Regions from separate parts of the Streptomyces sp. NPDC058678 genome, predicted to be linked through region 2. Evidence: riboswitches for the same ligand, from Rfam matches in the RefSeq annotation. Region 2 holds a riboswitch; the other holds the start of a gene.
The links. Region 2 has a riboswitch for thiamine pyrophosphate ahead of thiO (glycine oxidase ThiO). Riboswitches for the same ligand answer to the same signal wherever they lie in the genome.
Positions count from the first base shown of each region.

Region 1 (13,063 bases), on a different contig from region 2:
CCAGCACGGCGATGGCGGTGGCCACGACGGCGTACTGCAGCGAATTGCCGATCGCCTCGATCGGCGGCACCAGGAAGAGCCCGCCGTCGTCGCTTGTCAGCGCCCGGTAGTAGGCGAAGTCCGGGGCGTCGAGGGACCGCTGCACCAGCACGGCGAGCGGCAGCAGAAGCAGGACGACGACGGAGGCGAGGACGCCGGCCAGCAACGCCCACTGGCCGGCCCCGCACGGCCGGCGCGCCGTCACGGACGCGTCCACCAGCCGCAGGGCGGTCTCCCGCCGCCGTACGGTCCACGCGTGCAGGGCGAGGATCGCGCCCACCGCCAGGAACTGGATCAGCGTCAGCACGGCGGCCGTGGACAGGTCGAAGATCTCGGACGTCTGCCGGTAGATCTCCACTTCCAGCGTCGAGAAGGTGGGCCCGCCGAGGATCTGCACCACACCGAAGGAGGTGAAGGTGAAGAGGAACACCATGAGCGCGGCGGCGGCCACGGCGGGCGCGAGCGCGGGCAGCGTGACCTTCCGCCAGGCCGCGAGCCGGGACGCGCCGAGCATCCGCGCGGCCTCCTCCTGCCGCGGGTCCAGCTGTCCCCAGAGCCCGCCGACGGTCCGTACGACCACCGCGTAGTTGAAGAAGACGTGCGCCAGCAGGATCGCCCACACGGTGGTGTCCAGGCGTACGCCCCACAGCTCGTCCAACAGTCCGCCACGCCCGACGAGCGCCAGGAACGCCGTACCGACGACGACCGTCGGCAGCACGAAGGGCACGGTGACGACGGCCCGCAGGACCTGCTTGCCGGGGAAGTCGAAGCGGGCGAAGACATACGCGCCGGGCAGCGCGATCAGCAGGGTGAGCGCGGTGGAGGCCAGCGCCTGCCAGGTCGTGAACCACAGCACGTGCCGGACGTCGGACTGCCCGAGCACGTCCATGATCCGGCCGAGGTGCCACACCCCGTCGACCTTGAGGCCGCGTACGACGATCGCGGCGACGGGGTAGGCGAAGAAGACCGCGAAGAACGCGACGGGCACGGCGATGAGGCCGAGCCGCGCCGCCGCGCTCTTCCCGGGTCCCTTGCGCGGGGCTACTTCAGTACGAGCGAGGTCCACGACTTGACCCACTGGTCACGGTGGTCGGCGATCGCGGCCGGGTCCATGGTCTCGGGATCCTTCGCCTGCGGGCCGTACTTCGTGAACTCGACCGGCACCCGCGCGCCCTCCCGCACCGGGTAGACGAACATGTTCAGCGGCATGTCCTCCTGGAACTCCTTGCTCAGCAGGAAGTCGAGGAGCGCCTTGCCGCCCTTGGTGTTCGCGGCGTTGCTCAGCAGGCCCGCGTACTCGACCTGGCGGAAGCAGGTGCCGGCCGCGACACCGGTGGGCGCGGTCGTCGGCTTCGGATCGGCGTAGATGACCTCGGCGGGCGGCGAGGAGGCGTACGAGACGACCAGCGGCCGGTCGGCCTTGGCCTTCTTGCCGCCGGCGGAACCGGAGAACTCCTCGTTGTAGGCCTGCTCCCAGCCGTCGACGACCTTCACGCCGTTGGCCTTGAGCTTCGTCCAGTAGTCCGTCCAGCCGTCGTCGCCGTACTTGGCCGCCGTGCCGAGGAGGAATCCCAGCCCCGGGGAGGAGGTGGAGGCGTTCTCGGTGACGAGGAGGTTCTTGTACGTGGGCTTGATCAGGTCGTCGAACGAGGTGGGCGGGGTCAGCTTGTGCTTGCTGAAGTACGCCTTGTCGTAGTTGACACAGATGTCGCCGGTGTCGATGGGAGTGACCCGGTGCTTGTCCTGGTCGGCCCGGTACGCGGGGGCGACCTGGTCGGAGCCCTTCGCCTCGTACGACTGGAAGAGCCCGTTGTCGAGGGCCCGCGACAGCAGGGTGTTGTCGACGCCGAAGAAGACGTCGCCCTGCGGGTTGTCCTTGGTCAGGATGGCCTTGTTGACGGCCTGCCCGGCGTCGCCGTCCTTGAGGACCTTGACCTGGTAGCCGGACTGCTTCTCGAAGTCCGCGAGGACGCTCTTCGAGACGGCCCACGAGTCGTGGCTGACGAGGGTCACGGTCTTGGAGTCCCCGCCGTCACCTGTGCTGTCGGAGGACCCGCACGCGGAGAGCGTGACAAGGCCGAGTCCCACGGCCAGGGCCGTGGCGTTCCTGGTGATGCTCACTGAATTCCTCCTGGGGTGACCAGGAAGAGACGCGGCCCTGCCCGGACGCCCCGGAGGATCCGGGACGTCCGGGCAGGGCGCAACAGCTCGAGTAGTGACCGAACTTCCTACCCAGAATGACCTGGGCGAGGTTCAGAGGGTCTGCGGCCGGTGCCGCACTCTCAGCGCTGTGGCGCTCCCCTGTCGGAATATGAAGATGTACGTACGGACGTCACACTACCGTTCGGTCGCGGCGAGCTGACCACACGCCCCGTCGATCTCCTGTCCACGGGTGTCCCGGACGGTGACCGGCACACCATGGGCGGCGATGGCCTCGACGAACGCCTTCTCGTCCTCGGGCCTGGAGGCGGTCCACTTCGACCCGGGCGTCGGGTTCAGCGGAATGAGATTGACGTGCACGGGCTTGCCCTTGAGCATCCGCCCGAGCCGGTCACCGCGCCACGCCTGGTCGTTGATGTCCCGGATCAGCGCGTACTCGATGGACAGCCGACGCCCGGACCGCTCCGTGTACGCGAAGCCGGCGTCCAGCACCTCGCGCACCTTCCACCGCGTGTTCACGGGGACGAGGGTGTCGCGCAGCTCGTCGTCGGGGGCGTGCAGCGAGATGGCGAGCCGGCACTTGAAGCCCTCGTCGGTAAAGCGGTTGATCGCCGGGACGAGCCCGACCGTCGAGACGGTGATCCCACGCTGTGAGAGCCCGAGCCCGTCCGGCTCGGGGTCGGTGAGCCGCCGGATGGCACCGACGACCCGGTTGTAGTTGGCCAGCGGCTCGCCCATGCCCATGAAGACGATGTTGCTGAGCCGCGCCGGACCACCCGGAATCTCGCCGTCCCTGAGCGCCCGCATCCCGTCGACGATCTGGTGCACGATCTCCGCGGTGGACAGGTTCCGGTCCAGGCCCGCCTGCCCGGTGGCGCAGAACGGGCAGTTCATGCCACACCCCGCCTGAGAGCTGATGCACATGGTCACCCGGTCCGGGTAGCGCATCAGCACCGACTCGACGAGCGTCCCGTCGAACAGCCGCCACAGCGTCTTGCGGGTGGTGTCCTGGTCGGTCGACAGATGCCGGACCACCGACATCAGCTCGGGAAGCAGCGCCTCCTGAAGCCGGCCGCGGGACCCGGCCGGGATGTCGGTCCACTCCTGCGGATCGTGCGCGTACCGCGCGAAGTAGTGCTGCGAGAGCTGCTTGGCACGAAACGGCTTCTCACCAACCGCGGCCACCGCTTCCTTGCGCTCGGCGGGCGTGAGGTCGGCGAGGTGCCGCGGCGGCTTCTTGGCTCCGCGCGGGGCGACGAAAGTGAGTTCTCCGGGTGCAGGCATAACCCTTCCAGTGTCGCAGATCAACTCGGGGAGCCCAGGCCAGAGCGGGGTGGGGGTGGTCACCTGTGGGTGCCGACTGTCAGCGTTGGTCGGCTTCGCACGGCCCAGGGACGGCCCAGAAGCCCATGGTGGGTGCGCCCATGCGAGGTCAAGGCTTTGAGCTCTGCCCTCATCCTTATCAGGTCGATCACACGAGGTCGGCGACGTCGACCAACCTGCCTTGCGCCTCGGTCGATCGTCCACCGAGGTCCGGCGCCGAACGCCGCTGTTCGTGCTTGTTGGTGTCAGTCGCTGGTGTCAGTCGCTGTACGCGGTCTTGACACAGGCTCCCTTTCGGCTCAAGCGCAACAACGAGACCCTCAGGCGCTGGTGAATTGCGCCTGCAGGCCACCTCCTCCGCAGCATCTTCGTACTCAGGCGGCTCAGCGACGGTTACCCCGTCCCCGTGGGGTACCCGCTTGCACGTAGTGCGCATAACGGGCAAATTGGAGGTAATTGGAATGGCGACACAGCCCCGGTCGGACATGGCAACACATCCCGACATCCTTGCCATGCGAAACCAGCACGAGATGGCCGAGCGCGTCTCGACTACTCCGAGGGCACAGGCCGTCGAGGCCATGGCCCTGATCACAGGCCTCTACCTGGCGGCCTCACCGTGGATCGCGGGCTTCAACGAATTCTCCACCCTGGCGGTCAACAATCTCATCGTCGGCATCGCATACGCCCTGATCATGAGCGGTGGCTTCGGCCGGGCATACGAGCGGTCGCACAGCATGGCGTGGGCCGCTTGCGCGCTCAGCGTGTGGACGATCTTTGCGCCCTGGGTTGTAGCGGGCGACGTCAGCACCACCAGGACCATCGTCAACAACATCATTGTCGGCGTGATCGCGCTCATGCTGGCACTCATGGCCGCCGCAGCCGCCCGCCCCGTGGACCAGGCGTCCGGTGACCGCTCATCCCCCGCATAGGTGATCGTCCCCAACCCCTCCGAAGGTCGTGGCACTCATCACGGGTGCCACCGGCCCCGCCGACGGGACTGTCTCGCCGGCGGAACACCGATCGACGTTGAGCCGGTAGCGGCACAACGCAGAAAGGAATAGCGATGGAAGCCTCTGAACTGGAAACCAAGGTCCATACGCTGGAGACGGCTCTTGCCGTGCAAGAAGGCGTCGCACTGCTGGCGGGCATCTTCCTCGGCATGGGGATCGCCAAGCACTGACGGCCCTCTCGTCTACCGGGCTCCGCCCTTTGGTGAAGCCCTCCCTGCCCCTGTTGGGCCGTGGCCTGGCGGGGGCGGGTCGTGCGCGCAGCATCCGTCAAGGTCGGTGGAGCGGCCTCAACCACCACCCACCCCAGCTCCCATCCCGTCCGCCGTCGACCCACACACCGTGGAGCGGGCGTGGTTCATGGCGTCCAGGTGGAGCGCGCCACTGTACGAACGACCTGGACGCCATGGGCCGCGTCTGCTCGGCTCTGCCTGGGTCGACGGTGGACGGGATGGGAGCACCCCGCGCACGCCATTCACGGGCCCGCGGTCGGGAACGGCGCCCCCTCCATCCCGGTGCCGGCCGATCCCCCGCCGGAGGCATCGTCTTGACCGATGGCCGCTCTATACGGTGATCGACTCATGGCCACCGGCCCTATCCACATGTGGGCGCGCGTCGTCGGCGGCGGCAGCGCCGAGCGGGCCGAAGGCAGGAGCGCGGGCGCAGCCAGAGCCGGGAAGCGCGCCCGGCGGAGCGGAGCGCAGCCGGGTGCCTTGAATGAAGTAGAGAAAGTCTTATCCCGCTGGGATGAGGGCCTTCGGTCTCGATGAAGTAGAGAAAGTCTTATCCCGCTGGGATGAGGGCCTTCGGTCTCGGCTACGCCGCTACATCGCTCGGCGCCTGGCCATGCTCGAGGTACACCGGGGCGCTCGCCGCTCGGGCATCGATCGCCGCAAGGATGCGTCGTGCCAGCCGAGGGATCGTACGGTCCGCGATCTCGCTCGGGGCGACAAACGTGACGCTCTTCAGCTCCTCGGCCTGAGGGTGGATCTCCTCCACGGCCTCAGGGGCAAGCTCGCCGCCGTCGAACAAGTACAACACCTTGTCGCCCTCGGTAGCGCTGGGCGCCCAGTCGACGGCCAGGAGGCGGCCGAGCGTCGGCGTGATGCCGAGTTCTTCCCGTACCTCGCGGCTGGCAGCCCGAAGCGGAGACTCACCGGTCTCGACGTAGCCTCCGGGGATGTCCCAGTAGTCCTTGTACGTGGGCACCACCATGAGGACGCGCCCGCCGGCATCAAAGAAAAGCGCACCCGCTGCCATACGCGGATGCGCCATCTTCGCTTCATGCTCGTTCGCTGCCATGCAGCCGAGCGTACCCACCTAGACCACATGCAGCCGATCGGCGAGATCCGCCATGGCCCGGCTCGGTCGGCCACGCTGGTTGCGTACCCACGTGAGTACGAGTTCGCGGGCCAGGTAGTGGCTCCGTACCTGCTCCGGTGCCCAAGACTCGGCTTCAAGGATCACCGCCAAGGCGTCGTCGACACGGTTGTGTGCGCTAAGGGCACGGGCCACCTCGATGTTGTGCCGCGTCCGGCGCTCTGTCGGGAGGCTGCTGGTGTCGATACGCGGACCGAGATCGATGGCTACCTGCATGTCGCCCAGCTCGCCCGCGGTAGCCACACGGTGGATGTCGACGTTGGTCGGGCCGAAAGCGGTCCACATATGGTTCGCATCCTGCCCGAGTTGGCGGGCTGCCTGGTCGGCCTCGGCGAGGAACTCGCGCACGGTCGAGCGCTCCTCTGCCCGGGCGGCTGCTATCGAGCCAGCGAGGAAGAGCGTCCCGTAGATCGACAGGAACTCCGGGCTGGCCCCAGAGAGGCCCGGGAAGGTAGTCGGACGCATCACCGATGAGCTGTACGGCGGCGTCAAAGCGGCCGGTCGACAGGAGACAGTGACCCACGGACCGGAAGAGCGAGCCGATGACCGCCGGGTTGCCGGACTGCTGCGCCGCGCCCAATCCGCGATCGGCAGCAATCCAAGCGAGGTCCACCTCGCCCACCTTTCCGAGGACCATGGCAGCGCTCTGATACGTCAGCGCAAGCAGCTCGTTGGCCTGCTCACGCTCGCTGCCGCCGTAGGACCGCGCCGCGATAAGAGCGTCCGCCAGCACCAGGGGCAAGCGCCGGGTCGCGAAGCCATAGCGGGAAGCCTGGTAGGCATCCATGATCTCTACAACGCTGGTGCGAAGCTCGTCCAGGGGCGTGGGGTCGCCCTCGGTCGGTACCCCCAACAACGGCGTCAGTTGGCGGTAGTCATCAGCGCCGACCGAAGTGCCGGCACCGTGCGGTTGCCGCTGTCGGCGCTCCACTCCATGAGGGTCGGTTCGGCGAGCAGATCACCGAGGGACACATCAAGGGCATCGGCCAGAGTCTTGATGACCGAGAGTCGGTCGAGCTCCATGCGGTTGTTCTCAGCCCTGCTCAGCCAGTCGACCGTTCGGCCGACGAGTCCGGCCAACACTTCTTGGGACATGCCGCGCCTACGGCGGTACCAAGCGACTCGCTCACCGATCGTCAGGTTCGTCGTCATTCCTCGCATGGGAAGAGCGTCCACCCGCCTGTCTCTCTGGACCCGGAAAAAATTTCTGGGTGGAAAATTCTTCCGGGTCGGTGGGTTCTGTCGGTCCTAGCGTTGCTCACAGGCCGAGGGGCCGTCAGATCGGAAGGGCAACGAAGGGGCTGTGACCGTGCTGAGCCCGGCAGAGAAGCGAGAACTGATCAACCAGGTAAGGGGACTTGGTGAAGAGCTGGCAGAGGTTGCGCGTCGAGCGGACGCCTTGGTCATCGCCCTTGAGCCTGCTGCCGAACCAGGTCCTCCAGCTGGTCCATCCGCTCCGCAAGGCGGCGCACATCCCGACGGACCTCGGACAGGTACTCCGTGATCTGCTCAAACTCGGGGCTGCGCTTGGCGGAACCGCCCTCGCCAGGCAACGCGGCAAAGCTGCCCTTGCCTTGGTGGGAGATGGCGTAGCCGTCCTCGCGGAGACGCGAGATCGCCTGCCGGGCGACTGTGCGAGACACGGAGTGCTGCGCCATCAGGTCTGACTCTGAGGGGAGCTTGTCCCCCGGTGTGAGCTCTCCGTCGCGGATCCGGCGCTTGAAGTCGTCCGCGATCTGCAAGTACGCGGCACGTCCGGCGGTGAAGTCGGCCATAGCCCCTCTCAGTGGTTGTCGTACCTAGTGCAGCACATCCCGCTGACAGGCGTCGAGACAGCCACTTGACACACCAAGTAGTACAGGTTCATGCTCTACCTCAAGATGACGTACTAAGTACGTTAGGTTCATCGATCCCAGGAGCGCGTCATGCGTCAGATCCCCGTCGACACCTCCAACGCGACCGTGATGGTCGCCAAGGCTCCGCAGCCGAAGGTCAAGGACCGCCGCACCGGTGAGATCGCCATCGACAAGGACGGTGTCACGCTGATGACCGTGGAGGTCATGTTCTCCACGCCGGACGAGGTGGAGATCCTCAAGCTCACCGTCCCCCAGCCCGGCGTTTCCGAGGACCTGGCCATGGGTACCCCGGTCGCGCTGACGGGCCTGGTCGCCTCGGCGTGGGAGAACGAGTTCAACGGCCAGAAGCGGCACGGCATCGCCTTCCGCGCGGTCGCCGTGACCTCGCTCGCCGAGGCTGCCTCGAAGCCCAAGGCTGCCTGATCATGACCTGGTTCATGGTCGCTCTGGTGCTGGTCGTCGCTGCTGCGGGTCTCCTGCGGTGGCGGCGCCCCGCCTGGTACTGGATGACCTTCGGGGTCACCCTCGCCGCCTTGCGGGTCCTGGTCCGCTACGCCTCCGTCATGGACGCCTGCGGGCTGACTGTCCCGCCCTCGCGCTGGCGCCTTGCCCTCGCCCGGATGACCAACCGCCCGGCACCCGAGTCCCGCGCGCCGCGCATCCTGCGACTGCGGCCGACCCGGACCGGCCTGGTGCTCCGGCTTAAGCTCCGCCCCGGACAGGACGCCTTCGACGTCTCCGCCGCAACAGACCGGCTGCGCCACTCCTTCGGCCTGTACGGCGTCACTTCCCGCGAACTTCGCTCCGGTGTTGTCGAGTTGAGGATGACCGGCTATGACGTCCTCAAGCGGGTGCAGATGCCTTCCAAGACCGACCGCGCACCCATGCGGGTTCCCGTCGCCCTGCGCGAGGATGGCTCGGTCCACTACCGCGACTACCGCGCCGTCCCGCACGGTCTCACCCTCGGCGCCACGGAATCCGGGAAGTCCGTCTACCAGCGCAACCTTGTTGCAGGGCTGGCCCCGCTGGATGTCGCCTTGGTCGGTATCGACTGCAAGCAGGGCGTCGAACTCTTCCCGCTGGCCCGCCGCTTCTCCGCCCTCGCCGACAACCCTGACACCGCCCTCGACCTCCTCGAAGCGCTGGTCACCCACATGGCAGACGTCTATCAGCTGATCCGGGCCAACCAGCGGATCACGGTGGACGTTCCGGATGCCGAGATCGCCGCCGACATCTGGGACCTGCCCGCCGACATACGTCCCGTCCCGGTCGTGGTCCTGGTCGACGAGGTCGCCGAACTCGCCCTGTTCGCTTCAAAGGACGACGAGAAGCGCCGCGACCGCATCATCACCGCCCTGGTCCGCCTCGCCCAGCTCGGCCGCGCCGCCGGCATCTACCTGGAAATCTGCGGACAGCGCTTCGGCTCCGAACTCGGCAAGGGCATCGCCATGCTTCGCGCCCAGCTCACCGGCCGCACCGCCCACCGTGTCAACGACGAGACATCCGCCAACATGGCCTTCGGCGACATCTCCCCGGACGCCGTCCTCGCCGCCATTCAGATTCCCACCGACACCCCCGGCATCGCCGTCACCGGCGACGCCTCAGGCGGCTGGGCCCGCATCCGCGCCCCGCACACCTCGCTGCGCGAGGCCGTCAACATCTGCAACCGGCACGCCGACCGCGCCCCGGACCTGCCCGCCCTGGCGGCCTTCCGCCCCGCGGTTGCCCCGCTGCCCTCGGCCCGTGTGCCGCTGTCCAAAACAGCCCCCGCCACCGCCTGAGCCTCCCTGCTCCACCGGTCGGCGCGACCGCCTTCGCGCCGGGTCCCTACCCGCCCCATGCCTGCTGAAGGGAGAGCACGTCATGTGCCCCGACTGCGAAGACTTCGCCCGCACCGTGCTCCTGCTGGGCCAACTCGCCCTCTACGCCGACGTATCCGGCGCTGATCACGGCTTCATCGAGGCCGTGGGCCCGTCCCTCGCCGCGTCCCTGCCCGAGCCGTCGCCCGGTACGTTCCCGCCCGGCTACGACCCCACCGACGGCCCCGACTACCCCGGCGGCTCGTGATGGCCCGCCCCGCATTCCGCGTGGACGCCGTCCTCGTCCAGGCCGTCATCGCCGGAGCGCTGTCCTTCGCTCACCTTCACGACCTCGCCGCCGCTGCCGGACAGGACGGCTGGAAGGCCTGGGCCTACCCGGTCTCGGTGGACCTGCTCTTGGTCGTCTCTTGGCGGCGGCTGCGCAGTGAGGGCCCGTCCCGGCTGGCCTGGTGCTGGTTCGTGATCGCGCTGGTGGCCTCGCTCGGTGCCAACGTCGCGACTGCCGGACTCCTCGACCTCCAGCAGGTTCCGGCCTGGCTGCGGATCCTGGTCGCCGCCTGGCCCGCGCTGGCCTTCATGGGCGGCACGCTCCTCGCCCACTCCGCCACCGACCACCACCCGGCACCCGAAGTGCCGGCCACCGCGCCCGAGCCCGAACCGGTCGCCTCGCCCGAGCAGGAGACCCTCCCGGTCCCAGTCACCGAGGCCGAGGAAGCCCCCGCACTCCCGGCCGCCGAACCCCCGGCACCCGAGCCCGCCGCGCCTGCTGCCCCGGCTGCGCCCGCTGTCCCGGTCGCTCTGGTCGACCACGCCCGCAAGGTCGCCCACGACCACCACGCCCGCACCGGAACTCCGATCGACACCGACACCCTGCGCGCCCGTCTCGGCGTCCCGCCCCAGCTCGCCCACGCCATCGCCGCCCAACTCACCTGACCGGAAAGGACACCCCGCCATGCCTGCCCGCGACCACTTCCACTCCGTCATGCGGATCGGCCCCGTACAGATCGGCACCCACCGCGACCGCAACGGCCGCACCAAGCACGCCGCCGTGTGCACCAACGACCGCTGCGGATGGTCCGCCGACTACTCCAGCCAGAGCGCCGCACAGCTCGCCGCCCGCACCCACCGCTGCACCGCCCGCTAGGAGACCACCACCCATGGACGTCCCCCTCTGGTTCGCCCTCGCCGCCGTCGGCTACCTCGGCATCAAGCTCATCCGCCCGCCGCTCTGGCTGGTCCTGGTGCTCCTCCTCGGCGGCTACCTCATCGCCGACAGCCTCCTCGCCCCGGTCATCGACACCGCCATCAAGTAGGGAGATCCGCTGATGTTCCACCCGAAGATCCCGACCATGCCTCAGCCGACCGGCCTGATGACTCCGCCCGCCGTCGTCGAGCCGACCGCCGTCGTCCACCAGACCAGCACCCCTTCACCGGTCCCCCCGACCCCCGGTGCGGTGTCTCCCCGGCCCACCGTGCAGCTCACCCCCGGCGCGGTCGTCGCCCTCGTCGGTGGTGGGACGGCCGTGGTCCTGGTCGTCGGCGCGGTCCTGGTCTCGATGCTCCTCGCGGTCGCCATCACCGGCGCCTCGGTCGCCATCTGCGCCCTGGTCATCCGCTCGCTCATCAACACCGAGGCAAAGCACCGCTGACCGGCCCCCGGGCGGCCTCAACCGCCAAGCATCCGCCGCCCGGGAGCCCTGCCCCTACCGAACCCGAAGAGCCGGAAGGAACCCCCAGCATGACGCACCGCACCACACCATCGCCCCGCATCTGCCCCAACTGCGACGGGCACGCCTCCGCCGCCATTACCCTCGGCGGCCGCGACGCGCAGGGCAACCGGCGCACGATCACCGCGCACTGCCCGGCCTGCCACGGCACCGGCACCACCCACCGCCGCACCCGTAGCAACCGGGAGGGCGCCCGTGCCTGACCTGTTGCTCGACCCGGTCACCCTCGGCGATCTGCTGAGGGTGGCTTCGGCCGATGACTTCGACCGCTGGCAAGACCAGGTCCGCCGCACCGGCGGCTGCGCCGACCCCATCCACCTCACCGGCTGGACCCTCGCCAAGGACAAGACGACCGGCGAGACCCTGCACCACTACTCCACCGAGAACGAGCCCGGCGGACGCCTACGCGTCGCCTGCGGCAACCGCCGCGCCTCCCGCTGCCCCTCCTGCGCCTTCACCTACGCGGGCGACACCTACCACCTCATCCGAGCAGGGCTCGCCGGAGACGACCGCCGCGACATCCCCGCCACCGTCCGCGACCACCCCCGCGTCTTCGCCACTCTCACCGCACCCTCCTTCGGCCCGGTCCACAACCGCCCCGACCATGGCATCTGCCGCTGCGGCACCCATCACCCCGCAGACGACCGCACCCTAGGCACAGCACTCGACCCGGCCACCTACGACTACGCGGGAGCCGTCCTCTTCAACAACCACGCAGGCAACCTGTGGCAGCGCTTCACGACTCGCCTCCGCCGCGAGATCGCCGCCCGCGCAGGACTCACACGCCGCGAACTCGCCGACCACGCACGCATCTCGTACGGCAAGGTCGCCGAGTTCCAAAAACGCGGTGCCCTGCACTTCCACGCCGTCATCCGCATCGACGGCCCCGACGGACCCGACACCCCGCCTCCGGCCTGGGCCACCGTGCAGCTGCTCGACGACGCGATCCACGCCGCCGCCGCACACTCCTACACCTCGGTCTCGGTGCCGGCCGTTGCGGACCAGCCCGCCCGCACCTTCCGCTGGGGCACCCAGCTCGACGTCCGCCCGGTCAAGGCCTTCGGCGACGGCTCCGACATCACCGAACAGGCCGTCGCCTCCTACGTCGCCAAGTACGCCACCAAGGCCGCCGAGAACACGGGCACCCTCGACCGTCGCATCGGCGAGCTCTCCGAACTCGACCGCCACCAGGTCCCCGACCACACCCGCCGCCTGATCGAAGCCTGCAAGCTGCTCGACCCCCTCTACCCGGACCGCCGCCTCTGGGCCTGGGCCCACATGCTCGGCTTCCGCGGCCACTTCAGCTCCAAGTCCCGCCGCTACTCCACCACCCTCGGCGAGCTCCGCCAGGCCCGCGCCGACTACCGCGCCGCCCAGGAACGAGAAGCCCTCGGCCTGGACGACCGCGAGCCGGACACCGTCCTCGTCCTCGCCGACTGGCAGTACGCCGGACACGGCCACACCCCAGGCGAATCCGTCCTCGCCGTCACCATCGCCCGCGACCTCCAGCACAACCGCGAAACCGCCCGCGAAGCCCTACGCGACCAATCCGCCGACGAAAGGGAGTGGTGACATGGCCTCCGAGCTGCCGAGCCGCTTCCTGACCCCCGACGACCTGGTCGACATGTTCGAGCTGCCCAGCGTCGAGACGGTCTACCAGTGGCGCCGCAAGCGCACCGGCCCCCGCGGCTTCCGCGTCGGCCGGCACCTGCGCTTCGACCCGAACGACGTACGGGCCTGGGTCGACTCCC
Region 1 covers NZ_JBHXSG010000006.1:10,627-23,689, forward strand. The annotation lists gene ACFWWR_RS08135 (ABC transporter permease) at 1-1,105, opposite strand, end outside; gene ACFWWR_RS08140 (thiamine ABC transporter substrate binding subunit) at 1,081-2,160, opposite strand; TPP riboswitch at 2,247-2,352, opposite strand; gene rlmN (23S rRNA (adenine(2503)-C(2))-methyltransferase RlmN) at 2,377-3,483, opposite strand; gene ACFWWR_RS08150 (SPW repeat protein) at 3,984-4,451, shown strand; gene ACFWWR_RS08155 (NUDIX domain-containing protein) at 5,346-5,831, opposite strand; gene ACFWWR_RS08160 (hypothetical protein) at 5,850-6,257, opposite strand; gene ACFWWR_RS08165 (helix-turn-helix domain-containing protein) at 6,771-7,061, opposite strand; gene ACFWWR_RS08170 (winged helix-turn-helix domain-containing protein) at 7,313-7,684, opposite strand; gene ACFWWR_RS08175 (hypothetical protein) at 7,835-8,188, shown strand; gene ACFWWR_RS08180 (FtsK/SpoIIIE domain-containing protein) at 8,191-9,546, shown strand; gene ACFWWR_RS08185 (hypothetical protein) at 9,629-9,832, shown strand; gene ACFWWR_RS08190 (DUF2637 domain-containing protein) at 9,832-10,518, shown strand; gene ACFWWR_RS08195 (mobile element transfer protein) at 10,538-10,729, shown strand; gene ACFWWR_RS08200 (hypothetical protein) at 10,743-10,898, shown strand; gene ACFWWR_RS08205 (SpdD-like protein) at 10,911-11,234, shown strand; gene ACFWWR_RS08210 (hypothetical protein) at 11,324-11,515, shown strand; gene repSA (replication initiator protein RepSA) at 11,508-12,884, shown strand; gene ACFWWR_RS08220 (helix-turn-helix transcriptional regulator) at 12,886-13,063, shown strand, end outside.
Region 1: it holds a riboswitch for thiamine pyrophosphate, as region 2 does, so the genes downstream of both, ACFWWR_RS08140 (thiamine ABC transporter substrate binding subunit) here and thiO (glycine oxidase ThiO) in region 2, are expected to answer to the same signal.

Region 2 (15,448 bases):
TTGGGGCTGGGGTCGACGACGGTGACCCGGTGGCCGAGGCGGGCGACGGGCACCGCGAAGTTGCCGCTGCCGCCTCCGGTGTCGAGAACGTCCAGCGCCTGGCGACCCGTGGCCTTGACCCGGCGGTCGAGGGCGTCCTGGAGGACCTCCCAGACCACGGCGGTACGGAGAGAGGCGCGGGGGCGCATCGGGTCCGACACGGCAGTTGACTCCTCGGCGCGGCGCCGCCTCTGGCACGGCGGCGCGAACGGGGCGCCTCCCCGCCCCGGCTGCGGAAGAGGGAAGGCTTCAGGCGCTCCCCACCCTATTGCCTGAGGCGCTGTTGCCGGTCACCGCGGTGTCGGCCCCCTGGGCCTCCGGCACGGCGACCCGACCCTGCCGGCCGAGCCGTCAGCCCGCGTCCGGGAAGTCACGGTCACCGATGTCGTCGTCCTCCGGGTGGTCCGCGTCCAGGCGTGGCTGGGGCAGGACCGGCTGGAGCACCAGCATGCGTTCGACCAGACGAAGGAACATCGCCACGTCGCGTATCAGGTCGTCGGCGTCCCGGCGGCTGGCCGCGCCCTGGATGCCCGCCTCCGCCCGGGCACGGCGCCGGGCTCCGGAGGCGAAGAGCGCGCTCCACTCGGTGAGTTCGGGCGCTATCTCGGGGAGCACTTCCCAGGCGCTCCGGATGCGGGCCCTGCGGCGGGGTGTGCGCTCCGGGCGCCCCCGCGCGGCGAGCACGGCGGCGGCGGTGCGCAGTGCGGCGAGATGTGCCGTCGCATAGCGCTCGTTCGACGTCTCCAGCGTCGCGGCCTCGTCGAGACCGGCGTGGGCCTGGGCTAGCAGGTCGAGAGCGGCCGGCGGGGCGGTCGTCCGGCGGAGGACGGGGTGGACGTCGCTCGCCGGGCCGGTCAGTGAGGGGGCAGGGCCGGGGGCGCGGCGCCGGTGGGCGGCGGCTGCGTGGTAGGTGGCCATGACGAACCTCCTGTCGTCTGTGTGACGGCACGCCCTGATACGGAGTGCCGTATGTGCTCATCGTGAGGTATGCCACTGACAATCCGTTCTGACCTGGGCTTTTGCTTCGATCGAGAGTTCGGGCTAGTTTTTGCACTGACCAGTCAGTGCAAAAACAGGGGGAGCTGTGGAAGCAGTCGGTGTCACAGCCGAGGGTTTCGGGCTCAAGGGCCCACGCGGCTGGGCGTTCCGCGGGGTCGGTGTCGACGCGGAGCCCGGCTCGCTGATCGCCGTCGAGGGACCGTCCGGGTCCGGGCGTACGTGTCTGCTGCTCGCGCTCACGGGGCGGATGAAGGCAACCGAGGGGACGGCGACCGTGGGCGGAGCCCGGCTGCCGAAACAGTTGACGGCCGTGCGCCGCGTCAGCGCCGTGGCCCATGTCGCCGGTGTCACCGACCTCGACCAGGCCCTGACCGTGGGGGAGCACCTGTGGGAACGGGCGCTGCTGCAGCGACGTTTCGGGGGGTCGCTGCGCGCCCTGCTGCGGCCGCGGTCCGAGCGCGCGACCGAGGCGAGGCTGCGGATCGACACCGCGCTGGCGGCCGCCGGTCTCGACCGGGACGCCCTGCCCAAGGGCTCGCGGACCGCCGTACGCGATCTGGAGCGTCTGGAAGCGCTGCGGCTGTCCATCGCCCTGGCCCTGATCGGGGGTCCCGGCCTGCTGGGGGTCGACGACACCGACCTGAAGCTGTCCGAGGCCGAACGGGCCGAGGTCTGGGCACTTCTGAGGTCTCTCGCCGAGGCCGGGACGACGGTCCTGGCGGTGTGCAGTGAGGCGCCCGACGACACGGTGAAGGTCTCCACTCGGCAGTCGTCGGAGGCCCAAGAGGAAATCGATGGGCAGAGCCAAGGGGAGGAGAAGGCCGATGCGTTCGCCGAAACTGGCCTCGCTTGAGCTGCGACGCTTCGGGAGGGGGAAGCTGCCGCGCGCCGCCCTGGTCGCGCTGCTGGTGCTGCCGCTGCTGTACGGCGCCCTGTACCTGTGGTCGTTCTGGGATCCGTACGGCCGCCTCGACCGCATTCCCGTGGCGCTCGTGAACGACGACCGGGGGACGACCGCCGACGGGAAGAAGCTCGCGGCGGGCGACGACATCACCGAGGGGCTGCGCGAGAGCGAGGTCTTCGACTGGCACGAGGTGAGCGCCGCCGAGGCACGCGCGGGCGTGGAGGACGGCAGGTACTACCTGTCGCTGACCATGCCGGCCGACTTCAGCAGGCGGATCGCCTCCAGTGCGGGCGCCTCCCCCGAGACGGGCGCACTCCAGGTCCGTACGAACGACGCGAACAACTACATCGTCGGGCAGATCTCGCGGACGGTGTTCAGCGAGGTGCGCACGGCCGCGTCCACCAAGGCGTCGCGGTCCTTCCTGGACCGGATCTTCGTCTCGTTCTCGGACATACACGGAGAGACGGTGAAGGCCGCCAAGGGCGCCGACGACCTCGAAGGCGGCATCGGCAAGGCGGAGAAGGGGTCCGAGGACCTCGCCGCCGGTCTGAAGGACGCCAAGAAGGGCAGCGGCAAGCTGTCCGACGGGCTGACGAAGCTCGGCAGCGGGGCGGACGATCTGGCGGACGGCTCGAAGCAGGTCGCCGAGGGCACGCAGGCTCTCGCCGACAGGGTCAACGGGGTCGCGGACACGGTGGGGCCCTTCTTCAAGGACAACGAGAAGACCATCGGCGACACGGCCCGGCTCGTCGCCGACTCGGCCGCGGCGATCCGCCACAACCTCGACACGCTGGTGAAGACGGCCCCGCCGGCCGCCAAGGGGGCCCACGCGGCCTCCGACACGCTGGACGCCGTCTACCAGGCGCGCTGCGAGGACCCCGTACTGCCGGACGCCGCCTGCGCCGACCTGAAGAAGGCCAAGCAGGCCGCCGCCGACGTGGCGAAGATCGCCGACGACGTCAACACGCTGATCGCCGACCAGAACGGCGACCTGAAGAAGCTCGACAACCACCTCGGCACCCTCCAGAAGCAGGCCCAGGCACTCGCCGACCGCGCCCCGCACCTCTCCGAGGACCTCGACGACGCCGTGTCGAAGGTCAACGAGCTGAACGCCGGCGCCGGGAAGGTCGCCGCGGGCGCCAAGCAGCTCCACACGGGCCTCGGCACGGCCGAGACCGGTGCCACCGACCTGGACGAGGGCGTCGGTGACCTCAAGACGGGCGCCGAGGATCTCAACGGCGGCATGTACAAGCTCGTCGACGGCTCGGGCAGGCTCTCCGACGGGCTGCACGACGGTGCCGAGCAGATCCCCGACTACGACAAGAAGGACCGCGACCGGCGCACCGAGGTGATGGCGGACCCGGTCCGGCTCGTCTCCGAAGACATGCACAAGGCGCCCAACTACGGCACCGGGTTCGCCCCTTACTTCATCCCGCTGTCCCTGTGGGTGGGCGCGATGGTGGCCTACATGCTGATCACGCCGATGAACCGGCGTGCGCTCGCCGCGGGCGCCTCGGCCTGGCGGATCGCGCTTGCGGGCTGGCTGCCCGTGGTGGCGATCGGGGTGCTGCAGACGATCGCCCTGATGTCGGTGCTGCACTGGGCGGTCGGCCTGGAGATGACGCGGGCTGCCGGGACGGTCGGGTTCCTGTTCCTGGTGACGGCGTGCTTCGCGGCGATCGTGCAGTGGCTGAACGCGCGCTTCGGGGCGGCGGGCCGGATCCTCGTCCTCGCCCTGCTGATGCTCCAGTTGACCTCCGCGGGCGGCACGTACCCCGTGCAGACGAGTCCCGGGTTCTTCAACGCGCTGCACCCCTTCCTGCCGATGAGTTACGTCGTCGAGGCCCTCAGGAGGCTCATCACCGGCGGCGGCCTCGGCCCGGTGTGGGAGGCGTGTGCCGTGCTCGCGGCCTTCACCGCGGGTGCCCTGGCGCTGACCGCCGTGTCGGCCCGCCGCCGCCAGGTGTGGACGCTCGACCGGCTGCACCCGGAGCTGACCCTGTGAACCCGTCGGTGAGCTCCGCGGCGACTCCTCCGGTGGCTCCTGGGGGTGGCGCTCCTGTGACAATCAGGACCATGGAAAGCAGCAGCGCCACGACGGGTGTCAGCACGCGCCGCGAGGCCACCCGGCAGAAGCTCTACGAAGCGGCCGTCACGCTCATCGCCGAGCAGGGTTTCTCCGCCACCACGGTGGACGAGATCGCCGAGCGGGCAGGGGTCGCGAAGGGCACGGTCTACTACAACTTCGCGAGCAAGTCCGTCCTCTTCGAGGAACTGCTGCGGCACGGCGTGCAACTCCTCAGCGCCTCCCTGCGTCAGGCGGCCGAGCAGACGGCACGACAGGGCGGCAGCAAGGTCGACGCCCTGGACGCGATGGTCCGCGCGGGGCTCGTCTTCATCCAGACCTACCCGTCCTTCACCCAGCTGTACGTGGCGGAGCTGTGGCGCACCAACCGGGCCTGGCAGTCCACGCTCATGGTGGTCCGGCAGGAGGCCGTCGCGGTCGTGGAGGGCGTGTTGCGCGAGGGCGTGGACAACGGCGAGTTCAGCGACGAGATCGACGTCCAGCTGACCGCGGCCGCGCTGGTCGGCATGGTCCTGGTCGCCGCCCTGGACTGGCAGTCCTTCCAGCCGGAACGCTCCCTGGACGACGTGCACTCGGCGCTGTCCCGGCTGCTTCAGGGGCGGGTCAGCGGGCGCGGCTGAACACGGCTGACCCCACAGTCCGGCCGAGCGGCCGACCCCACAACGCCGACGCGGACGCGAAAGCGCCGGTCCGATGTGGCCGCGTCCCCCGCGGGCCACCTCGAACCGGCGCTTCCTCCTGCTCCCCCGTTCCCCCGTACTCCCCCGTACTCCCCCGTACGGTCGTCCCCCGGGTTCCCCCGAGTCTCGCTCCCGCCGACACCGGCCGGCGGAAGGAGCGGATCCGGGGCGGCTCCGTTCCGGCGCCCCGTGTCGCCGGTGCCGGAGCCTCGCCCCTTCTCCGTGCCTCCACTCTCTCCTTCACCCAAGTCGCGCCCCATCCGCGCGCGTACTCATCTCACGGGCTGAGTACGGATACTCAGCCCTGCGCACTCAGCCCCAGGAGCCGGTGTCGCCGACTGGATACGATCGCGTCCGTGTCCCTACTCCCCCTGGTGTTCACGAGCGGCTGGGCCAGCGGCGTCAACGCGTACGCCGTGGTGCTGCTGCTGGGCGTGTTCGGCGCGACAGGGCTGAGCGACGAGGTCCCGGAGACCCTCCAGCGCCCCGAGGTCCTCGTAGCGGCCGGCGTCTTGTTCCTGTGCGAGGCGGTCGCCGACAAGATTCCGTACGTCGACTCGGCGTGGGACGCGGCACACACCGTGATCCGGCCGGTCGCCGGTGCCTGGGTCGGGGCGCTGCTGGCCGGACAGAGCGGTTCGCTCTCCGATGTGACGGCGGGCCTGGTCGGCGGTTCGACGGCGCTGGCCAGCCACGCGGTCAAGGCCGGGACGCGGATGGCGGTCAACACCTCGCCGGAGCCCTTCAGCAACGTGATCGTGAGCCTGGCCGAGGATCTCGGGGTCGCCGGGATCGTCACCTTCGCGATGTTCCATCCCGAGGCGGCGGCGATCATCGCGGGCGTGCTACTGGTCGCAGGGTTGGGCTTGCTCTTCTTCCTGGTCTCACGCATTCGCCGGTTCCTGCGGTGCAGGGCCCAACGACGCGAGGAGAGACGGCTGGCCGCGCGGACGGGACGGCCCCCTTACTGAGGACCGGTGGCCGTGGCCGGGTTGTCAGTGGCGGCCGATAAAGTCGCAGGCATGGCACGGATTGCGGTGATCGGCGCCGGGATGGGCGCGATGGCGGCCGCTGCCCGGCTGGCCGTCGCGGGCCACCGGGTGGCGGTGTACGAGCGTACGGAGACGTACGGCGGAGCGGTGCGCCGCTTCGAGCGCGACGGCTTCTCCTTCGACACGGGCCCGGGGCTTCTCCCCCTGCCCGCGGTCTACCGCGACCTGTTCGTCAAGACCGGCAAGGAGCCGCTGGAGTCCTGCGTCGAGCTGGTCCAGGTCGACCCGTCCTCGCACCACCTCTTCGCGGACGGCACCCGGGTGTCGCTGCCGAACGCCTCGCGCGCGGGCGTGGTCGCCGCTCTGGACGAGGCGCTCGGGTCGGGCGCCGGACAGCGCTGGGGCGACTTCCTGGTCCGGGCGCGCGAGGCCTGGGACCGGACGCGCAGGCCGCTCCTGGAGGAGCCCCTGTGGCCGAACTGGTCGGTGCTGGCCGAGCGCGAGCCCTATCCGGCGGTCCCGCACAAGCGGCTGCTGCGCACCCGCCGGGCCGGCACACTCGCCGAGATCGGTGCCTGGGAACTGCGCGACGCCCGGCTCGCCGCCCTCCTGGACAACTACGCCCTCGCCTACGGCCTGGACCCGAGCGACGCTCCGGCGAGCGCCTCCGTGCTGCCGTACATGGAGCACGCCTTCGGCACCTGGTATGTACGCGGCGGGATGCGGGAGTTGGCGCGCGCGCTGTACGAGCGGTGCGTGGCCAGGAGGGTCGAGTTCGTCTTCGGTGCCGAGGTCACCGGGGTGCTCGACAAGGACGGCCGGGCGGCGGGCGTGGAGTTGGCCGGAGACACCTCCCAGGCTTCCGGCTCCGGGGGAGGCACGGTCGTGGAGGCGGACATCGTCGTCGGCACCGGGCCCCGACGGCTGGCCGACCTGGTGCGGGGCCGTGAACTGTACGACGGGAAGGCCGTCGAGCCGCAGCCCGAGGGCATGGCCGCCGGCCGGGTCGTCGTCTGCCTGGCGCTGCGCGGCGCCCGGGCCGCGGACACCGCGCACCGCACGGTCGTGCACAGCCCGGACTCGGAGAGCGAACTGGAGTTCTTCGCGCACGGCGAGCCGCCCGAGCACCCCACGGTCCGCATCGACCGGCCGGACGACCCGGCCCTGCGCCCCGACGACGCGCACGAGGCGGTGGTGCTCACGTCGACGGTGCCGTCACTGGCGCACTACGACTGGACCGCGGCCGGTGCCGCCGACGCCTTCGCCGACCGGATGGTCACCGCCGCCGAGCGGGCGATGCCGGGGCTGCGCGAGCGGACGCTGTGGCGCGAGGTGCGGACGCCCGTGCACACCCGCGCCGAGACGGGCGCCGAGGGCGGCGGCGTGCCCGCACCCGCCCTTGCCTCGGCCGCGGGAACCCTGCTGCACCCGTCCAACAGCACGGCGATACCGGGCCTGTTCAGTGTCGGCGGCTGGTCGCACCCGGGGGGCGGGCTTCCCCACGCCGGCATGTCGGGCGCGCTGGTCGCCGGACTGGTCGTGGAGGGGCCGGAGTTCCGGGGTTCCCGGTGAACACCCGGCAAGTCGGCCGAAGGACGGTTCAGAACCGGTACTGCTCGTCGTAGCCGTTGCCCTGCGCCTGGCCGTTGCCCTGGTAGGGATACTGCTGCTCCTGCGGGAGTTCACCGCCGTAGGGGTCGTCGGTGCTGCGCTGCTGCGGCACCCACACCCCGCCCGCCGGTGTCTCACCGGCGTACGTGTTGCCGTACTGGTCCTGGCCGTAGCCCTGCTGGTCGTACTGCTGCTGGCCACCGTAGGACGCGTCGTACGAGCCGCCGCCGTAGGTCTGCGTGCCGATGTAGGGGTCGGAGTAGGCGGCGTACTGCTGCTGTCCGGCCGCGTCGTAGCCGTACTGCTGCTGGTCGTAGCCGGCGTAGCCCTCGTACCCGTAGGTCTGGGCGGCTGCCGCGTACTGGTCCTGGGTCTGGTCCCCGGTGGCGTACGAGGAGTCGGCAGCGGCCGCGTACCCGGAATTGCCGTATATGCCGTAGGAGCCGGTGTCGTCGGGCAGGGGCTGCGGCTCGTACACGGCGGTGCTCTCGGCGGCCGTGGGGTCGAGGGGACGCGCGGGCGAGAACACGTCGTCGCGGTCGTAGTCGTCGCCGTAGGCGCCGGTGTCCTGGCCGTACTTGGCGTCGCCGCCGAAGCCGGTGTCGGCCGCTTCGAGGTCGGTGACCTCAAGGGTCGGGTCCTGGTGTTCGGCCTTGCCACGGCGTCGCTTGCTGCTGTCGGCGCCCGGGCGGCTGACCGCCCAGCCGGACGCGAAGCCGCGGCGGAACGAGAGCGTGACGTAGGTCTGGCCGACCGCGAAGGCGGCGGCGCCCAGGCCGATGACGACGACGGAGGGAATCAGGACGCCGAGCACGACGCCGAGGAAGCCGCCGAAGGCGAGCAACCGCCAGCGCAGGCGCGCCTTGTACTGCAGCAGCACCTCACCGAGCAGCCACAGCGCGACGACGCCGAACGCGATGTAGAGGACCGTCCAGCCCATGTACGCCCCTCTCCCAGTGGCCGCTACGCAGTGTGTCGTAAACCGGTGCGACCGGTCTAGGCCTGCGGTGGGTGGTGCAGGCCCAGGTTCTCGTAGATTTCCAGCGTCGCCGTGGAGTTGTTGAGCGTGATGAAGTGCAGTCCGGGCACTCCCTCGGCCAGCAGCCGGGCGCAGAACTCCGTGGCGTAGTCGATGCCAATGGAGCGTACAGCGGTCGGATCGTCTTTTGCTGTGAGGATTCGCTCTTTCAGGGCGGGCGGGAAGGCAGCGTTGGTGAGGGACGGCACCCGGTCCAGGGACTTCACACTCGCGATCGGCATGACCTCGGGGATGATCGGGGTCTCGCAGCCGGCCGCCGCGACCTTGTCGCGCAGCCGCAGGTAGTCCTCCGGGTAGAAGAACATCTGCGTGATCGCGTAGTCCGCGCCCGCGCGGCACTTGTCGACGAAGTGCCGGACGTCGGCGTCCCAGTCGGCCGAGCGCGGGTGCATCGCGGGGAAGGCCGCGACGCCCACGCAGAAGTCGCCGGACGCCTTGATCAGTTCGACGAGTTCGGCGGCGTAGGCCAGGCCCCGGGGGTGCGGCACCCAGTCGCCCATGGGGTCGCCCGGCGGGTCGCCGCGCAGCGCCAGCATGTTGCGGATCCCGGCGTCGGCGTACTGCCCGATGATGTTGCGCAGGTCGGCCACCGAGTGGTCGACCGCGGTGAGGTGGGCGATCGGGGTGAGCGTGGTGTTGGACGCGATCGCCTCGGTCGCCTTGACGGTGCCCGCGCGGGTGGAACCGCCCGCGCCGTAGGTCACGGAGACGAAGTCGGGCGCCACGGCCTCGACCCGGCGCAGCGCGTTCCACAGGTTCCGCTCGCCCTTCGGGGTCTTCGGGGCGTAGAACTCGAACGAGTACGTCGTTTTGCCGGTCGCGAGCATGTCACGCACGGTGCGGGCGTGGTCCGACCTGGTGGATGCGGTGCCGAGGGCCATACCCGCAGGTTAGCCAGGGGGAGGCGGTCCCCCAACCAGATCTCGGAAATTTGCCCGCTTTGTCGATTTGTTGTCCACCCTTCGGACACCGGGCCTGTGACAGGCGTCACTCCTGCCGGACTCGCTTGGCGAACTCCGCCGCCGCGGCGCCGGGGTCGTCCGCCTGTGTGACGGCACGCACGACCACGACCCGGCGGGCGCCCGCCGCCAGCACCTCGTCGAGGTTGCCGAGGTCGATGCCGCCGATGGCGAACCAGGGGCGTTCGGTGCCGAGTGAGGCGGTGTAGCGGACCAGGTCGAGGCCAGGGGCGTGGCGGCCGGGCTTGGTCGGGGTCGGCCAGCACGGACCGGTGCAGAAGTAGTCCACGCCCTCCTGGACGGCGGCCGCGGCGGCCTCGGACTCCGCGTGCGTGGAGCGCCCGACGAGGACGTCCTCGCCCAGGATCGCGCGGGCGGCGGGGACCGGCAGGTCGCCCTGGCCCAGGTGCAGGACGGCGGCCCCGGCGGCCTGGGCCACGTCCGCGCGATCGTTGACCGCGAGAAGCTTGCCGTGCCGGGCGCAGGCCTCGGCGAACACCTGGAGGTGTTCCAGCTCTTCCGCCGCCTCCATGCCCTTGTCGCGCAACTGCACGATGTCGACCCCCCCGGCCAGGACGGCGTCCAGGAACTCGGCGAGGTCTCCCTGCCGCTTGCGGGCGTCCGTGCAGAGGTAGAGCCGGGCGTCGGCGAGCTGGGCGCGGGCGGTGGTGTCGGACATGCGTGGTTCCCCCGAGGTGGATGGCGTACGGGCCGCGGGCCGAAGCGGTGGGCCGCCGCGGGCCGCGGTGGACCACGGCCCGGGCTTCGCGGGGCCATGGTGAGCCGCGCCTGTGGCCTTCGCGGGCCGCAGTCCACCACGACCGTGGCTCTCGCGCGCCACGGCCCGTACGTCGGGCGGTTTTCGGATCAGCGTTTCTCGGATCAGACGGCGAGCGCCTGGGCCCGGCGCTTCACCTCCGTGCCGCGATTCTCACTGAGGGCCTGCGCGGGGGTGCCGGGCAGGCTCGGGTCGGGGGTGAAGAGCCACTCGAGCATCTCTTCGTCGGTGAAGCCGTCGTCCCGCAGGAGCGTCAGGGTGCCCGTCAGGCCCTTGACGACCTTCTGCTCGGCCCCGTCGATGAAGGCGGCGGGGACGTGCAGCGCGCGGTTCTCACCACGGCGTACGGCGATGAGCTGGCCCTCCTTGACCAGCTGCCGCACACGCGTCACCTCGACATCGAGCATTTCCGCGATGTCGGGGAGGGTGAGCCAGGCGGGGACGAGAGCATCGATCTTTGCGTCAATCTCGGTCACGGGACAAGCCTGCCATCCCGCACTGACAGTCGGAAGCCAGGACCGCCCGACCAGCGGCTTCGCGTCAGACCGTGGCCGCCTTCAGAGGCCTCGCCGGGTCGGCCAGCAAGGTGGCGTCCATGGGCGTGCCCGCCTCGATCAGCTTCCGTCCCTGGGCCAGGTCCCGGGGGCGGCCCACGGCCAGCAGGGCGACCAGCCGGCCCTCCCGCAGCCAGCACACCGTCCAGGCCGGGCCGGACGGGTCGCCGCGCCACAGGGTGGTGTCGGCGGACGCGTGGTGGCCGGCGTACTGGACGAAGCGCCCGAACTGCTCGGACCAGAAGTAGGGAACCGGGTCGTAGACGGCCGCCGGCTCGCCGGTGGCCTCGCCGAGGACGTTCGCGGCGACCGTGCGCGGGCCCTGGAGGGCGTTGTCCCAGTGGTGGACCAGCAGGCGCTCGCCATACCGTCCCGAAGGGAAGGAGGCGCAGTCGCCGACCGCGTAGACGTCCGGCACCGAGGCGCGCAGACGGTCGTCGGCGACGACCTCGCCGTGGCTGCCGAGCTCGATACCGGAGCCGGCCAGCCAGGCCGTGGCGGGCCGGGCGCCGATGCCGACGACCACGGCGTCCGCGGGCAGCCGGGAGCCGTCGTCCAGCAGCACCTGGCCCGGCTCGACGCTCCGCACGCGCGCGTGGGTGCGCAATGTGGCGCCGGCGTCGCCGTACCAGGCGGCCATCGGTGCGGCCACCTCGGCGGGCAGCGCGCCCGCGAGCGGCCGGCCGGCCGCCTCCACGACCGTCACCGCGCAGCCGGCCTCGCGGGCCGCCGTGGCGAACTCGGCGCCGATCCAGCCAGCGCCGACGACCACGATGTCGTGCTGCCGGGCGAGCACCGGGCGCAGCCGTTCGGCGTCGTCCAGGGTGCGCAGCAGATGCACGCCGGGCACGCCTTCCGCGCCCGGCAGCCGGATCGGTTCGGCACCCGTGGCGAGGACCAGGACGTCGTACGGCACCGGCCCCTCGGCGGTGTCCAGCAGGTGCTCGTCGGGGCGGACGCCCAGGACCTCGCGGCCGAGCCGCAGTTCGATGTCGAGGGCCTCGAAGTCCACGTCGAAGGCGGAGTCCTCGGCCTTGCCGAGCAGTACGGCCTTGGACAGGGGCGGCCGGTCGTACGGCTGGTGGGGTTCCGCACCGATCAGCGTCACGGTGCCGGTGAAACCCTGCTCCCGCAGGGCGACCGCCGTCTGCACCCCGGCCATGCCCGCGCCGACCACGACGACACGCTGTGGCGTGGACGTTCCCCGGTCCTGTGTCTGCTCGCTCACCTGATCACCATAGTCACCTGACTATTCGTCAGTCAGGGGGCGTGCTCGGTGAGCTGTTCCACCACGCTCGTCCCGCTGCCCGGCTGCGACTCCCACTCCCACGTCTCCTCAAGCCGTACCCGGCCGTCGGACAGCTCGACGACCGCGGACACGCAGTGCCCCGAGGACGTCGTCCCGTCCTTCTTGAGCTGTACGTACCGGAAGTCCAGGCTGTCGCCCTCCCGCGTACCCACCAGGTACCCGCGTACGACGTCCCCGCCCGCGTACTCGGCCCAGATCTCGCCGTCCTTCTCGTGGTACACGAACCGGGTGCGGGTCCCCACCTGGCCTGGGGCCTGATCGGCCACCGGGGCGAGGACGAGTCCGTCGAGCGAACCTGCCACGGGACGAGGCTCCCTTACTGAGACATGCGGCATTGGCTAGGGTGGCCAACGTAAAGCACACGCGGGAGCCCGGACGCACCGGGCTGAGAGGGAGGCTGGCGGCCTCCGACCGTACGAACCTGATCCGGGTCATGCCGGCGAAGGGAGGGGCTGGACGCCCATGTCGCGTACGTCCGACACTTCACACACCTCAGACGTCCTGGTCGTCGGGGGCGGGATCATCGGCCTGGTCACGGCCTGGCGAAGCGCGCAACGCGGGTTCGCCGTGGCCGTCGTGGACCCCGAACCCGGCGGCGGGGCCGCCCAGGTGGCGGCCGGGATGCTGGCCGCCGTCACGGAACTGCACTACGGCGAGCAGACCCTGCTCGGCCTGAATCTGGAGTCGGCCCGCCGCTATCCGGACTTCGCGGCCGAGCTCACCGACCTCACCGGGCAGGACCTCGGCTACCGCCGGTGCGGCACGCTCGCCGTCGCGCTGGACGCCGACGACCGCGCCCATCTGCGGGAACTGCACACGCTGCAACGGCAGTCGGGGCTGGACTCCGAGTGGCTGACCGGGCGGGAGTGCCGGCGGCTGGAGCCCATGCTCGCGCCGGGGGTGCGCGGCGGGCTGCGGGTCGACGGGGACCACCAGATCGACCCGCGGCGGCTGGCGGCGGCGCTGCTGGCCGCCTGCGAGCGGGCCGGAGTCGTCTTCCACCGCACCTGGACCGAGCGGCTGTCGGTCCCGCGGGAGCGGGCGGCAGGTGTCGTCACACGCGAGGGCGTGGTCCTGGGCGCCGGGCAGGTGGTGCTGGCGGCCGGCAGCCTCAGCGGGCGGCTGGCGGGCGTGCCGGACGACCTGCTGCCGCCGGTACGGCCCGTGAAGGGGCAGGTGCTGCGACTGACCGTGCCCGAGCGGTACGCGCCGTTCCTGAGCCGCACCGTGCGGGCCGTGGTGCGGGGCAGCCATGTCTACCTGGTGCCGCGCGAGAACGGCGAGCTGGTCGTCGGCGCGACCAGCGAGGAGCTTGGCTGGGACACGACGGTGACCGCGGGCGGCGTGTACGAGCTGCTGCGTGACGCGCACGAGCTGGTGCCCGGCATCACGGAGCTGCCGTTGACGGAGACGCGGGCCGGCCTGCGCCCCGGCTCCCCCGACAACGCGCCGCTGCTCGGCCCGACCGGCCTCGACGGGCTGCTGCTGGCCACCGGGCACTACCGCAACGGCGTGCTCCTCACGCCGGTCACCGGAGACGCCATGGCAGAGGTCCTGACCACCGGTGAACTCCCCGAAGAGGCCCGCCCCTTCACCCCCAAGCGCTTCAGCACCGTCCTCACGGAGCAGCCGGCATGAACATCTCGGTCAACGGCGAGCGGCAGCAGGTCGCTCCCGGCACCGCCCTCGACGCCCTCGTCAGGTCCCTCACCGCGGCGCCCTCCGGAGTGGCCGCCGCGCTCAACGAAACCGTCGTCCCGCGCGCGCAGTGGTCCGCCACGTCCCTCTCCGAGGGAGACCGCGTCGAAGTCCTCACCGCCGTCCAAGGAGGCTGACCCATGGCCGACGATCCCTTCGTCATCGGCGACACGTCCTTCACGTCCCGCCTGATCATGGGCACCGGCGGGGCGCCGAGCCTGGACGTGCTGGAGCGGGCGCTGGTCACCTCCGGCACGGAGCTGACGACGGTCGCGATGCGCCGGGTCAATCCGGACGTGCACGGCTCGGTGCTGTCGGTGCTGGAGAAGCTGGGCATCCGGGTCCTGCCGAACACCGCCGGCTGCTACACGGCCGGCGAGGCCGTCCTCACCGCCCGCCTCGCGCGCGAGGCGCTCGGCACCGACCTGATCAAGCTGGAGGTCATCGCCGACGAGCGGACTCTGCTGCCGGATCCGATCGAGCTGCTGGACGCGGCGGAGACGCTGGTGGACGACGGGTTCACGGTGCTGCCGTACACGAACGACGATCCTGTGCTGGCCCGGAAGCTGGAGGACGTCGGCTGCGCCGCGATCATGCCCCTCGGATCGCCGATCGGGTCGGGACTGGGCATTCGCAACCCGCACAACTTCCAGCTGATCGTCGAGCACGCACGCGTGCCGGTGATTCTGGACGCGGGGGCCGGTACGGCGTCGGACGCGGCGCTGGCGATGGAGCTGGGGTGCGCGGGTGTGATGCTCGCCTCGGCGGTGACGCGGGCGCAGGAGCCGCAGCTGATGGCCGCCGCCATGAGGTACGCGGTCGAAGCGGGAAGGCTGGCCCGGCTGGCGGGCCGGATACCCCGGCGTCACTTCGCCGAGGCGTCGTCCCCCTCGGAGGGCCTGGCCCGGCTGGATCCCGAACGCCCCGCGTTCTGAACGAACGTTCGACTGGAACCCGACTGGAGCGGACGCCGGTGCGACCTCCGTCACAGGTCCGCTTCAGTCCCGCCCCTATCACGGCCGAACCGGCGGCGCCGTCGGTCTCGGCTCGTACACTCACCTGCGTGGATACGACCCTTCAGGACCCGCTGGTCGGGCAGGTGCTCGACGGACGCTACCGCGTGGACGCGCGTATCGCGGTCGGCGGGATGGCCACGGTCTACCGGGCCGTGGACACCCGCCTGGACCGCGTGCTCGCACTCAAGGTGATGCACCCGGCGCTCGCGGCCGACGGCACCTTCGTCGAGCGGTTCATCCGGGAGGCGAAGTCGGTCGCCCGGCTCGCCCACCCGAACGTCGTGCAGGTCTTCGACCAGGGCACCGACGGGTCGTACGTCTACCTCGCCATGGAGTACGTCGCCGGCTGCACCCTGCGTGACGTCCTGCGTGACCGCGGGGCGCTGCAGCCGCGCGCCGCCCTGGACATCCTGGAGCCGGTGCTCGCCGCGCTCGGCGCCGCGCACCGGGCCGGGTTCGTGCACCGGGACATGAAGCCGGAGAACGTGCTGATCGGGGACGACGGCCGGGTCAAGGTCGCCGACTTCGGGCTCGTACGGTCCGTGGACACCGTCACCAGCACCACCGGGGCCGTTCTCGGCACCGTCTCCTACCTCGCCCCCGAGCAGATCGAGCAGCCGGGCGCCGCCGACCCCCGTGTCGACGTGTACGCGTGCGGTGTCGTCCTCTACGAGATGCTCACCGGCGAGAAGCCGCACGACGGGGACTCCCCCGCGGTGGTGCTCTACAAGCACCTCCACGAGGACGTCCCGCCGCCCTCGGCCCTTGTGCCGGGCCTGCCGTA
Region 2 covers NZ_JBHXSG010000036.1:1,550-16,997, forward strand. The annotation lists gene ACFWWR_RS28720 (methyltransferase) at 1-200, opposite strand, end outside; gene ACFWWR_RS28725 (SAV_6107 family HEPN domain-containing protein) at 391-957, opposite strand; gene ACFWWR_RS28730 (ATP-binding cassette domain-containing protein) at 1,124-1,891, shown strand; gene ACFWWR_RS28735 (YhgE/Pip family protein) at 1,863-3,947, shown strand; gene ACFWWR_RS28740 (TetR/AcrR family transcriptional regulator) at 4,019-4,648, shown strand; gene ACFWWR_RS28745 (DUF4126 domain-containing protein) at 5,065-5,679, shown strand; gene ACFWWR_RS28750 (phytoene desaturase family protein) at 5,731-7,272, shown strand; gene ACFWWR_RS28755 (hypothetical protein) at 7,301-8,251, opposite strand; gene metF (methylenetetrahydrofolate reductase [NAD(P)H]) at 8,308-9,231, opposite strand; gene thiE (thiamine phosphate synthase) at 9,338-9,988, opposite strand; gene ACFWWR_RS28770 (Rv2175c family DNA-binding protein) at 10,192-10,563, opposite strand; gene ACFWWR_RS28775 (NAD(P)/FAD-dependent oxidoreductase) at 10,628-11,869, opposite strand; gene ACFWWR_RS28780 (hypothetical protein) at 11,902-12,252, opposite strand; TPP riboswitch at 12,304-12,415, shown strand; gene thiO (glycine oxidase ThiO) at 12,413-13,588, shown strand; gene thiS (sulfur carrier protein ThiS) at 13,585-13,785, shown strand; gene ACFWWR_RS28795 (thiazole synthase) at 13,789-14,583, shown strand; gene pknB (Stk1 family PASTA domain-containing Ser/Thr kinase) at 14,712-15,448, shown strand, end outside.